2 regions of the Protofrankia sp. Cas3 genome follow, and region 2 is predicted to be linked to the other one. Evidence: predicted binding sites of a transcription regulator. Region 2 holds the regulator's gene; the other holds the start of a gene.
What was found. The regulator LexA, encoded in region 2, represses DNA repair genes until DNA is damaged. The targets are predictions, from matches to a motif close to CGAACNNNNGTTCG.

Region 1: a site for LexA is predicted at 6,625-6,638, ahead of U9983_RS01815 (SAV_6107 family HEPN domain-containing protein). Genes of this name have one in related genera too.

The regions. Positions count from the first base shown of each region.
Region 1 covers NZ_CAUVXP010000004.1:85,114-92,614, forward strand. The annotation lists gene U9983_RS01785 (DUF3488 and transglutaminase-like domain-containing protein) at 1-1,279, shown strand, start outside; gene U9983_RS01790 (DUF3040 domain-containing protein) at 1,313-1,717, opposite strand; gene dinB (DNA polymerase IV) at 1,841-3,100, opposite strand; gene U9983_RS01800 (methyltransferase domain-containing protein) at 3,126-3,887, opposite strand; partial or broken gene U9983_RS01805 (OB-fold nucleic acid binding domain-containing protein) at 4,049-5,290, opposite strand; partial or broken gene U9983_RS27630 (hypothetical protein) at 5,449-5,955, opposite strand; gene U9983_RS01815 (SAV_6107 family HEPN domain-containing protein) at 6,084-6,605, opposite strand; gene U9983_RS01820 (hypothetical protein) at 6,739-7,407, opposite strand.
Region 2 covers NZ_CAUVXP010000001.1:36,907-44,407, reverse strand. The annotation lists gene miaB (tRNA (N6-isopentenyl adenosine(37)-C2)-methylthiotransferase MiaB) at 1-889, shown strand, start outside; gene U9983_RS00165 (hypothetical protein) at 886-1,638, shown strand; partial or broken gene U9983_RS00160 (alpha/beta fold hydrolase) at 1,623-2,375, shown strand; gene hflX (GTPase HflX) at 2,403-3,854, opposite strand; gene U9983_RS00150 (EAL domain-containing protein) at 3,900-4,787, opposite strand; gene miaA (tRNA (adenosine(37)-N6)-dimethylallyltransferase MiaA) at 4,837-5,766, opposite strand; gene lexA (transcriptional repressor LexA) at 5,769-6,542, opposite strand; gene U9983_RS00135 (LysM peptidoglycan-binding domain-containing protein) at 6,860-7,114, shown strand; gene nrdR (transcriptional regulator NrdR) at 7,224-7,501, shown strand, end outside.

The sequences.
Region 1 (7,501 bases), on a different contig from region 2:
GGTCTTCAGTACCCGGGCCACTACCGCCGGCGCACACTTCCAGGTGGAGGCGTCCATCCCCGACCCGCTTCCAAGCCAGCTCGCGGCCTCACCGCGGACGGTCCCGGCAGATCTGAAGATTGACACGGAGATTCCGCCCAGTACCGACCCGCGGGTCGGGAAACTCGCCCGTGACATAACAGCGACCCGCACGAACAGCTACCAGCAGGCCGTCGCGATCCAGAACTACCTGCACGACACCAACTTCATCTATGACCTCAACGGCGCTCCCACGACCCAGGACGGGGCTCTGACCGAGTTCCTGTTCACGAGCAGACGTGGCTACTGCGAGCAGTTCGCCTCCGCGATGACCGTGCTGCTGCGAGCTCTCGGCATCCCGGCCCGGGTTGTGATCGGCTTCGTCCCGGGGACCCGACAGTCCGACGGCAGCTATCTGATCACCAACAAGGATGCGCACGCCTGGCCGGAAGCGTGGTTCGCCTCGATCGGATGGGTTTCCTTCGAGCCCACTCCTCGTGCGGACGGCACCATCACCCCGGCGTACGCTTTGTCCCCCGACGCGACCGGGCCCGGTGCGAACTCCTCGGCCGCACCGTCGCGCAACGCCGCCACGCCGACTCCGGCGACGGGGCCGCATCCTGGTGCCAGCCGGGATGGCGCACCCATCGCGGAGCCAAAAGCTTCCGAGAAAACACATTCCGTACGCATTTCACTATCTACGATCATCCGGTGGGGTGCGCGGGCTCTGCTCGGGACCGGCATCGTCGTGGTGCTGCTGCTTCCGGCCATGGTGCGGATCGCGCGCCGCCGCCGCCGTGTCGCCGTCGCGATGACAGGCGATCACCCCGATCGCGACGGGTCAACGGCCGTGGATGTCCGGGTGCACGCGGTCTGGGCCGAACTCACGGACCTTACGGCCGATCTTGGATTGCCGCTGCGCTCGAACGAGTCGCCGCGGGCCGTCGCAATGCGCCTGGCCGACCACATCGCCGCCAGCGCCGAGGTCGCGGCACCCGACGCCGAGACGGCACGGGCTGCGTTGTTCCGGATCGCCGAGGCGGAGGAGCTGGCCTGCTACGGACCGCCCACGCTGGCCCGGTCCGGCACGTCCGACGCAGGGATCGGACGTAACCTGCAGCTGGTCGGGCAGCTGCTGCGGACGGCGGCCCCGCGCAGCGACCGAGCGCGTGCGCTGGTCGCCCCACGCTCGGTGGTCGGCGGGCTGGGTGGATTCGGCCGATTCGCCCGACGGAGACGACCCAGCCGTCAGTCAACCTGACCATCACCGGCCGTCATCGGCCGTCATCGACCGTCACTGGCCGTCCCTGTCCTCCCATCGACGGCGCCAGCGTTCCTCAAGGCGCGCAGTGATCGAAGCACGGGGCTGGCGCCGTGAAACCGACGGATGACGACCGCCCGACTCGCCACCGCGACCACCGATCCGGCGAAGATCGGCAGCGCCCCGCGACGCCGCGAACAACATCAGACCGAAGCCGAGCACACCGAAGACCACGATCAGCGGCGTCCGGTTGAGTACGACTCCGACGACCAGGACGACCAATCCGAGCACGAACACGAGAACGCTGTGACGAACCCTGCGTAGCAGGTATGTACGGGGGTTCGTCGAGCGGACCGTGCTCGCGAACTTCGGATCGTCCTCGACGAGCGCGCGCTCAATCTGATCCAGCAGGCGCTGCTCGTTTTCCGAGAGCGGCATCGACGCTCCTCCCACGACCGGCAGGTCCGGCAGACGGAACCTGACACCCAAGAATAGGCACGAGCGGGCGGGCGCGGTAGGCAACCAACCATGCCGAGACAGACCGATCGGTTCGTCCTGCCCTCAGTCCTCCCCCTGCCCATCCCGTGTGACACCGGGAAGCCCATCCCGGGTGACACCGGGAGATGTCATCAGCGACGCCGGCCGGATCGTGTCCGCACCGAAGCGGCTACGCGCGCGGTCAGCGGCATGCTCGGCATCCCGTCGCCCGAAGCGGCGCTCACCCAACACGAGCTGGTGAGTCAGGTCCCCGGCCGCGACGAGATTCTCAACCCGCACGCCGACCAGACGTACCGCGACCGGTCGAGCGGCAATGGCCTCAGCGCGAAGCCCGTCGAACAGCTCACATGCAGTGCGATAGATCGTCTGTGCGACATCGGTCGCTTCAGGTAGCGTCCGCGCCCGGGTAACGGTGCTGAAGTCAGCATAGCGGACCTTGAGCGAGATAGTGCGGGCTCCGTAGCTGCGGCCCCGCAGCCGGGCGCCGATCCGCTCAGACAGGCGCAACAGCTCCCGGACGATGCCGGCTCGATCCGCGGTGTCGACCGGGAAGGTCACTTCGGCCCCGATGCTGCGATCGACCGCGGGTGGACTGACCACCCGGTCGTCACGGCCGTGGGCGAGCGCGGACAGCTGCGCTCCCACAGCCCGGCCGAGCACAGCCCGCAGGGTGGCGAGCGGAGTGTCGGCGATGTCACCGATGGTACGCAGACCCAGACGCCGCAGGGTTGCCTCGGTACGTTCCCCGACTCCCCACAGCGCGGTGGTGGGCAGTGGATGCAGGAAAGCAAGCACGCCATGATCGGGAACCACCAGCAACCCGTCCGGCTTGCACCGCGCGGACGCAATCTTGGCGATGAACATCGACGGCGCCACCCCGACCGAACAGGTCAGCCCTTGCTCGGAGGCAACCCTGGCCCGGATGGCCGCCGCCACGCGAGCCGGCGGTCCAAAATGCCGCCGAGCGCCCGTGACGTCGAGAAACGCCTCGTCAAGGGACAGCGGCTGGACCATCGGCGTGACGTCATGAAAGATCTCCATGACCGCTGTCGACGCCGCACGGTAGGCGTCGTGGTTGGCGGGCACCACCACCGCCGCCGGGCACAGTCGACGCGCCTGGGCCATGGGCATGGCGCTTCGCACGCCGTAGCGACGGGCCTCATAAGTTGCGGACAGCACCACCCCCCGCGCGCCGCCACCGACGATCACGGGACAGCCCCGCAGGCGTGGTGCGGCCCGCACCTCGACCGAGGCGAAGAATGCGTCCATGTCGACGTGCAGGACACAGCTGCCCTCATCGTCAGGCAGTCCGTCAGTGCTCACCGTGACCGCATTCAGCTGCCTGCTGTCAGCCGGCGTTGCGGTGAGCGAGGACGTGCAACTGAGTGGCAAGATCGCGAAACGGCCGACGGGACGACGCGGCGATCTCCAGGCGCAGCAACCGCTCGGCGGCGGACGGGTCGCCGTCCACCAACGCTCCGGGTACCAGGTCTGCGAACACCCGTACACCGTGGATCGCGATCACATCGGCACCGGCACCGCGCACCATGCCGGCGAGAGCACGCGCATCGAAACGGTGCGCGGAGTCGGATGTTCCGCACCGCCCGCCGGGATCGGCAAGCGCGTACTGCGCCTCCGCGAACCTGCCCGCGAGCGCGCGGGCGAGCACGACCGCGTCCCGGTTGGCCGCGACGATGCTGAGCAGCCCGCCCGGACGCAGGACCAACGCTGCGGCCGCAAGGGCACGGGCGGGTTCATCCACGACTTCCAGCACGGTGTGACACAGCAGTACGTCGCAGGATGCTGCACCGACGATCCCCGGGAGAGTACAAAGATCACCCTGACGTGCCGTCACCAGATGCGTGACCCCGCGTTCAGCTGCCCGCCGGTCGAGGGACGCGAGTGAGTCAGGGCTCGGATCAACCACTGTCACCCGGTGGCCCTGCTCGGCCAGTGGTACCGCGAACCCACCGCTCCCGCCGCCGGCGTCCACGATCGTGAGCGAGGTGTTCCCGGGCGGAGTGATGACAGCCAGCGCATCCCGCAGACCCTGCCAGACCACGGCTTGGCGAAGATCTTCCCAGCTGACTGGACGACTTCCGACAACCATGCCGTACCTCCGGTTGGGCGATGCCCGTTCGGGACTTCCCGACGTCTCATGCGGCAGGGTAGCCGCGGGCCGCCATCCTCCCGTCGTCACCTGCCGGCGAACCTCACACAACGCCCCCGTCGTCGGCAGCCACGAGCGACCGGCACGAGGGACGCGGCGAGTCACCGGAAATCCCGCGACCTAAAGCCCAAAGGCGATGCGATCGTGGTTCTTCTCGCATCGCCGGAGGCCGAAGTCCCCGGATCGTTCGTGGGGATCGCCAGCGCCAAGCGATCCAAACGCTCGGCGATGACGTTCACCACATCCTCGGCCTTCTCCAGCCGTCCCCGTACCATCAGCGCCGGCGCGGTCCTGGCCACCCGGCGGTAGCGCACCCAGGCGCCATGGGAACAGATGATGTTCACCATTCCGGTCTCGTCCTCCAGGTTGAGAAATATCGTGCCACCAGCGGTCTCCGGTCGTTGTCTGTGTGTCACCACACCGGCGACGAGAACCCGGGTGCCCGCCTCCGCCGCACGCACCAACACTGCGGACAGGACGCCCAGCGCGTCCAGACGATCACGGATGAACTGCGTGGGATAGCTGTCCGGCGTGATCCCGGTCGCCCACAGATCGGCCATCGCCCGCTCAAGCCCGTTCATACCCGGCAAAAAGGGTGCGACCGTCGCCACAGCCGTACCGATCTCAGTGCCCTCAAGCCGATCCGGACGGGCCTGCGCAACTGCCCCGGCGGCCCACAGCGCCTCACGTCGAGCCAGCCCGAAGCAGTCGAACGCTCCGGCTGTGGCCAACGCCTCCACCTGAGCGGCGCTGATCCCGCTCCGGCGAACCACGTCGGACATGCTGACGAACGGACCTCCGGCGCGGCGCTCGGCGACGATGCGTTCGGCCGTCGTGGACCGAACCTGCCGGATCCCGGCAAGGCCCAGCCGAACCGCCGGCTGGTCCACGACCAGCCGCAGGTCGCCTACAGGACCGCCGCTGTCGCGGGCACTCACCGCCCCACCCTGAGCGGACGTTCCTTCCGGCGTAGCCCGGGCCAGCGACAGGTTGACGTCGGGACCGTGGATCACGACCCCATGGCGACAGGCGTCCGCGACCAGGCTCTGCGGCGAGTAGAACCCCATCGGCTGCGCGTTCAACAGCGCCGCGCAGAAGGCCGCAGGATAGTAGAGCTTCACCCATGAACTGGCGTAGACGAGGAAGGCGAAACTTACCGAATGGCTTTCCGGGAATCCGAAGTCGGCAAATGCGGCGATCTTGTCGTAGATATCCTCCGCGGTCCGGCCGGTAACACCGTTCGCAGCCATGCCTTCATACATCCTGGCCCGGAGGCGTTCGATGCGTTCCGACGCTCTTTTCGACCCCATCGCCCGCCGCAACTGGTCGGCAGACCCAGCCGACGCAGGAGGTCCGCGAGTTCTGGGCGCCTGAGCGTCTCGACGGGCAACGAAGCGAGAAAATCCCGGCTTGCGTCCGGTTTGACAATCACATTCCGATGAGCGGCGAGCACGGCGACGAACGGCCCGTCCGCGACACCTACCCCGCATGCGAGGCCACCAGCCCCGGACACCGCGCCATGCACGGCACGGGCCACGGCCGCGTCTCCACCGAAGTAACGCGTGGCCCCGCCGGATGCGACCACACACTCGCCCGGACGGACCACCTCAACCCCGGGTACCACGGACTCGACCGCGGCGATGACCGGCTCAAACACACGGGCATCCCTGCCGGGGTCGTCAGGCAGAACCACCAGGCTCGGACACCGGCCCTGGGCCTCCCGGCGACGCAGACCCGGGCGCACCCCGAACGACCGGGCCGCCTGTGTACAGGCCAGAACCTGGTTAGCCGTCACCGCCTGCCACCGCTGGCCCGGCTCCGGCACAAGAACAAAACGGTCCAGCACGATCCCGGCATCGGCCGCCGCCACCACACCGAGCGAGGCAAAGCCCACCATCGCGCACCACACCCCGGCCTGTGAGGGCACGCCGAGCACTGCCAGAAGAAAAGATGTTGATCCACTCACCGCGACTGTCGACCCACGTCGAAGCCCAGCCGCTGGCAGCATCGACGCGAGTGCGGGCGCTACCGGCAGCAGCCGGTAGCCGGTCGCCCCAACCCGACGCGTATGTGGGGCGTCGGCATTCACGATCTTCTGGAGATCGGCCAGGGTAGCCGTCTTGGTCAAAGCGGCCTTCAGCCTCGGGCCAGTCTGGCTGACCCGACAAGCATGGCCGGCAGCGCAGGCTGTGACGGCAGGCCCAACGTTGTTTCCACCACCGTGAGAAAGGTTTCAACCTGGCGGACCAGGTCATCGGCATCGCGGGTATCGACCACCGGCAGACCCGCCTGCGCCGCCGCCCGCCTGGCGGCACCGGATGCGAAGAACTGCGCCCACTCCGTCAGTTCAGGTGCCACCATCGCAAGCAGCCGCCAGGCACTCGCCGGCCGACCACGATGACCGGGACGGGCCTGAGCCCGATCGGCGAGGACAGCCGCGGCAGCACGCAGCGCCGCCAGATGGGCCAGGGCGTACCGCTCCCCGGGAAGCTGGGCCAGGCTTGCCTCGTCAAGGCCGTGACGCGCGGCCAAGAGCAGCTCGTCGCGGGAACGGCGGGGCAGCCCCGCGGCCGGGAGCGCCGTTCGAACGTCAGGACGCTCCCGCGTCAGAGCAGACACGGAAAATGTAGCGCGTTGGTCAACAGTCCGCCGGCTCATGACCACCCCTTCCATGTGTCGAACGCATGTTCGAGCACTGGAAGAAGTAAACCTCACCCGAGCCAGATCCGTCAACATCGTCGGCCGCAGCGGACCACCCAGGGCGCAGGGCGACGCCCCCCACCCGAAGCGGCTACGAACGCGCTCCCGATCGCGGTCCTTCGGGCCGATGAAGGGGTCGTTCCGTACGCGGCACGACAGGCCGACCGCTGTCAGAGCGCGGACCGGGCGGTGCTTCGCATACCCGGACCTCAGTAATCCGGGCCGCCGGCGGCGCGGAAGAACCACGATCACGCCGCCACTGGTCCTTCAGCAGCAGAAACCAACCCAGGGTCAGCAGAACCAACGGATCGTGGATACCCCCGCGCCGACGACGATCGTCGTCCACGAGCACCAGCGCCGTGCAGTCGCGCGCGAACCGGATGAGACCGCCGCCGTATCTGCTCAGAAAGCCGCATTCAAAGACGGACCCACGGGGAACGACCCAACGCACCGCGCGGGTACCAGGAAGTTCGACCATGCCGCCGCCACCGCGCCGCGCCGGCCGAAAGGCAGCCAGCGGAATACACGTCACGGGATCGAACACCCGTATCCCCGGGCCATCAAGATCGGCTTCCAGCGCCAGTGGCCGACCGGCAACCATCAACTCAACCCGGCGGCGGTCATCCCAGTCCGCGAGAATCGCGGCAACGCGGCTGTCATCCGCGACGAGCATGACCCAGCCCAGCCTACCGTCGACGACATCCAGGGCCACCTCATGCAGAAGTCCCGGCTGTAGCATCCCCTTCGTCGATGTGTCCATGATGATCGGCACACCTTCCTGTTGTTCCTTCGGCCCCGTACGAACAGGCCTGTATGGAACAAGCGAAGCAGGCAGCCATCAACCAGTCGTACAC
Region 2 (7,501 bases):
CACTCTGCTCGGCCAGAACGTGAACTCCTATGGCCGGTCGCTGGGCGACCCGGGGGCGTTCGCGACCTTGCTGCGCGCCTGCGGGACGATCGACGGCCTGGAGCGGGTCCGGTTCACCTCGCCGCATCCGCGCGACTTCACCGATGACGTGATCGAGGCGATGGCGGTGACGGAGGCCGTGTGTCCGCAGCTGCACATGCCGTTGCAGTCGGGATCGGACGCGGTGCTGCGGCGGATGCGCCGTTCCTACCGCCAGGAGCGTTTCCTCGGGATCGTCGAGCGGGTACGAGCGGCGATGCCCCACGCCGCGATCACCACCGACATCATCGTCGGCTTCCCCGGGGAGACCGAGGCAGATTTTGCCGACACCCTGCATGTGGTCCGCGAGGCGCGGTTCGCCAGTGCTTTCACGTTCCAGTATTCCAGGCGAGCGGGCACCCCGGCGGCGACCATGGACGGGCAGGTCGAACCGGCGGTCGTGGCGGAGCGCTATGACCGGCTGGTGGCTGTTCAGGAGGAGATCTCCTGGGAGGCCAACCGTATGATCGTCGGTGAGCGGGCGGAGGTTCTGGTTGTCGAGGGCGAGGGACGCAAGGACGCCGCCACCGGGCGACGATCCGGCCGGGCCCGCGACGGTCGCCTTGTCCATCTCCGGCCACCAGCGACGTCCGGCAGCTCCGATCCCGGGATACGACCCGGCGACGTGGTGGAGACTGTGATCACCAAAGCCGCGCCGCACCATCTGGTGGCGGACGGGCCGCCGCTGACCCACCGGCGGACCAGGGCGGGTGACGTCTGGCAGGCCGCACAGCGCTCACCGAGTCACGACGGCGACGCCGGGATGACTCGCCGGTCGACCGACCTCGGCATGCCTACGCGCCTCCGGTGACGCTGGTCGCGGCGGCGGTCTGCCCGCATCCACCGTTGCTCATCCCCGAGGTTGCGCGAGGCGAACCCGTGGCGGTGCGAGAGGCGGCGATCCGGGCCATCCACCGGCTGGTCGGGTGGAACCCGGACGTCCTCGTCGTTGTCGGCGACGCCCCACGGACCGCAGCCTACGCGGCCGGTCAGTCGGGATCGCTGGCCGGTTTCGGGGTGCCACGATCGGTTACGCTGGGGCGGGCGACCCACCATGGTCGGCAATGCGGTGGCCAGCCGACATCGTCGTTGTCGTTGTCGTTGACGGTCGGAGCCTGGCTGCTCGAACAGACGTCGTGGCGGGGAGACGTCGTCGGCTTCGGTGTGAGCGCGATGACCGCCGTGCGGGATGCCGTGCAGATCGGCGTCGCGTTGGCCCGCTGGGCGGCCCGGGTCGCGTTGTTGGTGATGGCGGACGGCAGCGCCAGGCGGACGGCCGCTGCACCCGGGGGATTCGACGAGCGCGCCGCGGCCCATGACGCAACGGTGGCGGCGGCGTTGGCCGCCGCCGACGCGTCCGCGCTGCTGCGGCTCGAGCCCGACCTCTCCCGTGAGCTGATGGCGGCGGGGCGTGCGTCGTGGCAGGTGCTGGCCGGCGCGAGCCTGGTTGCCGGATCGAGCGACACGCACGTACGGTCATGTGTGTCTCGCGCTGAGTACGTTGATGCACCCTACGGTGTGGGGTACGTGGTCGCCTTCTGGGAATGGGGGAGTCGCTAGCCATGCTCTCGACGCCGACGGAACTGCCGCCAGGGGTGCGGCGCCTGACCTGTGGGGGTCTCGCGGCGCTGCGAGCCGGTTCCCCGGCGGACCCACCGGTCGTCCTGCTGCCCGGCTACACCGGGAGCAAAGAGGACTATCTGATGATCATGACAGGGCTGGCGCAGGCCGGGTTCAACGTCATCGCGGTCGATCAGCGCGGCCAGTACGAGTCGTCTGCCGACGATCCGGAACGGGACTGCACGGTCACGGCTCTTGCCGAGGATGTCGGACGGGTGGTTGACGACATCGGCCAGCCGGTGCATCTGCTGGGCCATTCCTTCGGCGGTCTCGTCGCCCGCGCCGCGGTCATCAGCCGGCCCTCGTCCGCGGCGAGCCTGGTGCTGCTCTGCTCCGGCCCCGCCGGCATCGTCGGCGCCCGCCGGATCGCGCTGCGAGCCATGCGGGTCGTCTACGACCGCAGCGGCCGCGACGCGGTGTGGGCCGCGGTGCGCGCTGCGGACACCGCCGTCTACCCGCCCGGCGGCCGGGAGTTCCTCGAGCATCGCTTCTTCGCCAGCAGCGATGTCGGGCTACGGGTCATGGGCGAGCAGCTCCTCGACGAGCCTGACCGGGTCGACGATCTCGCCGCCGCGACCGGCGCGGTCGACACGCCTGTTCTGGTCGCACACGGCATCGCCGATGACGCCTGGCCGCCGCATTTGCAGGCGGACATGGCGGCGCGCCTCGGTGCCCGCTACGAAGTGATCCCCGGGGCCGCGCACTCACCTGCGGCCGAGAGTCCCCGGGCCACCGAGGCTGTGTTGATCGATTTCTGGCTGAAACACGGCGAGCGCAGCGGCGAGGCCGACCGGTACCCGGGCCCGCACCTCGGTGCCGTCCGCGGTGTGCCGCAGATCGAGGACCTCGCCGTCGGCGTAGACCCGTGACACCAGATCCCCGCGGGCGAACGGTACGAGCACGCATACCTCCACCGCCGGGTGGGGCACACGTTCGGTCAGCGCCTCCACCAGGGTGGACAGGCCCTCGCCCGTGCGTGCGGACACGAATACCGCGTTCGGGATGCTTCGGCGCAGCCCGGCCAGGACCTCCGGGTCGGCGGTATCGATCTTGTTGACCACGACCAGCTCGGGGACGTCCCAGGCGTCGACGTCGTTGACCACCATGCGGACAGCCGAAATCTGCGACAGCGGATCGGGATGCGAACCGTCGACCACGTGCAGGAGGAGATCGGCGTCCGCGACCTCCTCCAGCGTCGAGCGGAACGCCTCGACGATCTGGTGCGGCAGGTGGCGGACGAAACCGACGGTGTCAGCGAGGGTGAAGGTCCGACCGTCGGGGAGCGTGGCCCGTCGCACCGTCGGGTCCAGCGTGGCGAACAGCGCATCCTCGACGAGTACGCCCGCGCCCGTCAGGCGGTTGAGCAGCGAGGACTTGCCGGCGTTGGTGTAGCCGGCGATCGTGACCGCGGGGACCCCGCTGCGTTGGCGCGACGACCGTTTCGTCGCCCGGATCGTCTTCATGTCGGCGAGCTCGCGGCGGAGCCTGGCCATGCGCGCGCGCAGCCGTCGCCGGTCAGTTTCGATCTTCGTTTCGCCAGGGCCCCGGGTCCCGATCCCACCGCCGGACCGCGACATCGACTCACCCCAGCCACGCAGCCGCGGCAGCATGTACTGCAGCTGGGCAAGCTCGACCTGCGCCTTCCCTTCCCGGGATGTCGCGTGTTGGGCGAAAATGTCCAGGATCAGCGCGGTCCGGTCGATGACCTTGACCTTGACGACGTCCTCCAGCTGGCGCAGCTGGCCGGGAGTCAGTTCACCGTCGCAGACAACGGTGTCGGCGCCGACGGCGGCAACGACCTCGCACAGTTCCCGTGCCTTGCCGGAACCGACGTACGTGGCCGCGTCGGGGGTGTCGCGTCGCTGGACGAGTGCGTCCAGGATGACCGAGCCGGCCGTGTTCGCAAGGGCCGCGAGCTCGGTCATGGAGGTCGCGACGTCCGTTGCGGTCCCGGCGGTCCACACGCCGATGAGGACGACCCGTTCCAGCCTGAGCTGGCGGTACTCGACCTCGGTGACGTCATCCAGTTCGGTCGCCAGACCCGGTACCCGGCGCAGGGCCGCCCGGTCGGCGAGATCGTGTCCCTCACCGGTGGCGTCGAAGAAGTGGTTGCGGACGTGGTCGCGGATGGAGTCCTCAATGGCGGGAAGCGTCATATCGCCCTTCTCTGACGCGGTTGGATGCCGGCGGTCGATCCCTGATCAGCCGGCGCCGGCCGGGGTGCGTATCGGTACGGTGGCGGGGGGGTGGGAGGTGGCGTGGGAGGCGGGACCCGAGCGCGCATGCCGGCGGTCCGGTCGGCCACGGCCGAGCGCGATCATCCGGGCGTCGTCAGTGGGAACAGGCGGGCAGAACAACCGGCCGGCGCCGCGGTCACAGCTCATCGCGGCCAACCTGGACGCGATGACCATGCTGTCAACGCCCTCTGCTGTCACCACCAGCCGACGTCGGTGAGCCAGCGTGATGATCGAGGCCAGTACGGCTTCACCTTCCAGATCCCGCTGCATTGCGTGGAGGAAGCGACCGTCGATCTTCACCATGTCCAGCGGCAGGACGTCAAGAGTCGACATTGAAGCATACCAGGTGCCGAAGCCATCGACGCCGATCGCTGGTCCGAACGAACGTAGGTGGCTCAACAGACGGGGTACCCCGATGTGCGCGAGCCCAAGAGTCTGTTCGGTGAACTCCAACCCGAGGGCTCCCGGTGGCAGCCCGCGGCCAGACACGAGGCCTGCCACCTCGACCGCGAAGTCCGGCCGGGTCAGCTGGTCGGCGGTGACGTTCACCCACAGCCGGGGCGGGCGGATGGTGGTCCCCGATGCCATCTCGTGCCACGTCCGCGCCTCCGCAACGGCAGTTCGAAGCACCCAGCGGCCGACCTGTTCGGACAGGCCTGCGGCTTCGGCGACCGGCATGAACTGCGCCGGGCTCAGCAGGCCACGGTCGGGATGCTGCCAGCGCAGAAACGCCTCCATCGCCGGAACCGACCCGTTGCGCAGGTCCACCTCGGGCTGGTAATGCAGCTGCAACGACCCGTCGTCAAACGCGGCACACAGGGCCGGGACGAGGTTCAGCTCGAGCGCGGTCACAGATGTCTCCAGACGCCGGGATGAACGGGTCGCCGGTACCCATCGCCCGTCAGGCTGAGCGGACCATGCCCGCCACCTGCTCGACGTCAGGACGGTCCAGCCAAATTATGCGGGGATCGCGGCGAAACCACGACCGTTGTCGGCGGACGAATCGGCGCGTCGCGGCAATTGTTGCAAGTCGGGCGGATTCGTCTGATTCGATCGTGCCATCCAGCCAGGCCAGAACCTGGGCGTAACCCAGCGCCCGCGAAGCGGTGCATCCGCTCCGGAGCCCCATGTCGGCGAGCGTCCGGACCTCCTCGACCATGCCGGCAGCCCACATCTCCGCCACGCGGTCGGCGACCCGGGCGTCGAGCTGGGGATGATCGAGACCGATCTGAACAACGTCATAGACCGCGCGGTGCTCCGGTAGGGAGGCGGTGAAGCCGCCGGTGAGCTCCACCACTTCCAGCGCGCGCACGATGCGACGACCGTTGCCGACCAGTATGGCCGCAGCTGCCTGCGGCGCGCGTGCGGTCAGGTCGGCGTGTAACGCGGCAGCCCCACGTTCGGACAGCTCCCGTTCAAGGCGTGCTCGCACCGCCGGGTCGGTGCCGGGAAACCTGAGGTCGTCGATGACAGCCCTGATATAGAGCCCGGAGCCGCCGACGAGTACCGGGGTCCGACCGGCAAGCAGAAGATTGTCGATGACTGTTCGTGCCCTTGCCTGGTACGACGCCACGTCGGCGGTGTGGGTGACGTCCCAGACGTCAAGCAGATGGTGCGGGATGCCCTTGCGATCCCGTGGCGGCACTTTGGCTGTGCCGATGTCCATGCCGCGGTAGAGCTGCATGGAGTCGGCATTGACGATCTCACCGCCGAGGGTGGCGGCGAGATCGATCGCGAGCTCGCTCTTGCCGGCCGCGGTCGGACCGACGACCGCCACCACTCGCCCGGCCTGCTTGCGGTCGGCCCTGTCCCGGTCGGCACAACCATCCATGTTCAGACCCGGCGTAGTACCGCGACGATCCGACCGAGGATCGACGCTTCGTCGCCCGGAATTTCGGCATAGGCCGGGTTCTGCGGCTGGAGCCATGCGTGGCCGTCACGGTGACGCAACGTCTTGACCGTTGCCTCGCCGTCGATCATCGCGGCGACTATCTCGCCGTTGTCCGCGACCGGCTGCTGGCGGACGACCACCCAGTCCCCGTCGCAGATCGCGGCATTGACCATGGAGTCTCCGACAACTCTCAGCATGAACAGCGTGCCCTCGCCGACGATCTCACGGGGAAGGGGGAAGATGTCCTCCACCGCCTGCTCGGCAAGGATCGGCCCACCCGCCGCGATACGACCGAGGACGGGCACGTAGGCCGCTTCACGGCGGGCTTCCGGCGCGGCGGTGGACTCCCCGGTGCCGGCCGTCAGGGCCAGTGGCGGCCCGAGGTGAAGGCTGTCGCGTGCCGTCGGCCGTACCGGCGCGTCCGCTGAGAGCACTTCCATGGCCCGCGGACGGTGGGGGTCACGGCGCAGGAAGCCCTTCTCCTCCAGCATCTTGAGCTGATGCGCGACGCTGCTCGTGCTGGTGAGCCCGACCGCTTCGCCGATCTCGCGGACACTGGGCGGATATCCGCGGCGTTCGACGGCATTGCGGATCACCTCCAACACCTTGCGTTGGCGGGGGGTCAGGCCCGACGCGTCCGCCGGCCCATCCGGCAGGTCGCGCACGGTACCGCGCGGTGGCCGGCCACGTCGGGTGCGGTTGGGGTCGGTGGTCATACCTGCCGTTCTCCTTCGTTTTGCGGTCGTGACAGACTCCGCTCCCGGTAGACCTGGTGTTTTCGCCAGGAACCGGAGCCGGTGGCCACGACCGACATCTCATCGGTACGACCGTAACCGCAGCGACCGGATTTTTCAAACGTCTGTTCGAGCGTGTCATGGCGATTCTGTCGGAGTCATGAGGTACAAACTCGATCAGACGTTCGATCGAACGACTGTTCGTAGTTCGTGATCTCAAGGGGTGAAGGGGTGTGTTGAAGGGGTGCGTGGTGGAGCGGCCGGCGCTGCCTCCACTGAGATTGACCCGGCGAGGCCGGATGGTCCTGGTTGCTCTCGTCGCGATTGCCTTCTGTCTGATCTTGTCCCTCGCGCGGGTCGCATCGTTGGCCGAACCGCGCGGCGGTGCGGGTTCCAGTCGTGTTCACGTGGTCCGGTCCGGTGAGACCTTATGGGGCATAGCGCGTGCGCTGGCTCCTGAGGGTGACACTCGGGTGATCGTGGCGCGGCTGGCCGGTATGAATCAGCTTGCCACCACCGATCTTGTTCCCGGGCAGGCGCTTCGCCTGCCGTGACCGTCGGACGCGCCGACGGTTTGCCAGTTCATGGTGGTGAGCCCTATGGTTGACCACAACATGTGGTAGTTGTGGAGTTGTAAGTCATCAAGATCTTGGGGGATCGTCCGTGCGATGCCCGTTCTGTCGACACCCGGACAGCAGGGTTGTCGACAGCCGCGAGGCTGAGGAAGGTGCCGCGATCCGCCGTAGGCGATCATGTTCGTCCTGCGGCCGTCGGTTCACGACGATCGAGGAGGCATCGCTGAGGGTGATTAAACGCAGCGGCGTGGCCGAGCCGTTCAGCCGCGCGAAGGTGGTCGCGGGTGTGCGCCGGGCATGTCAGGGCCGACCGGTCGAGGCCGATGCGCTGGCCCAGCTCGCTCAGCTGGTCGAGGACAGGTTGCG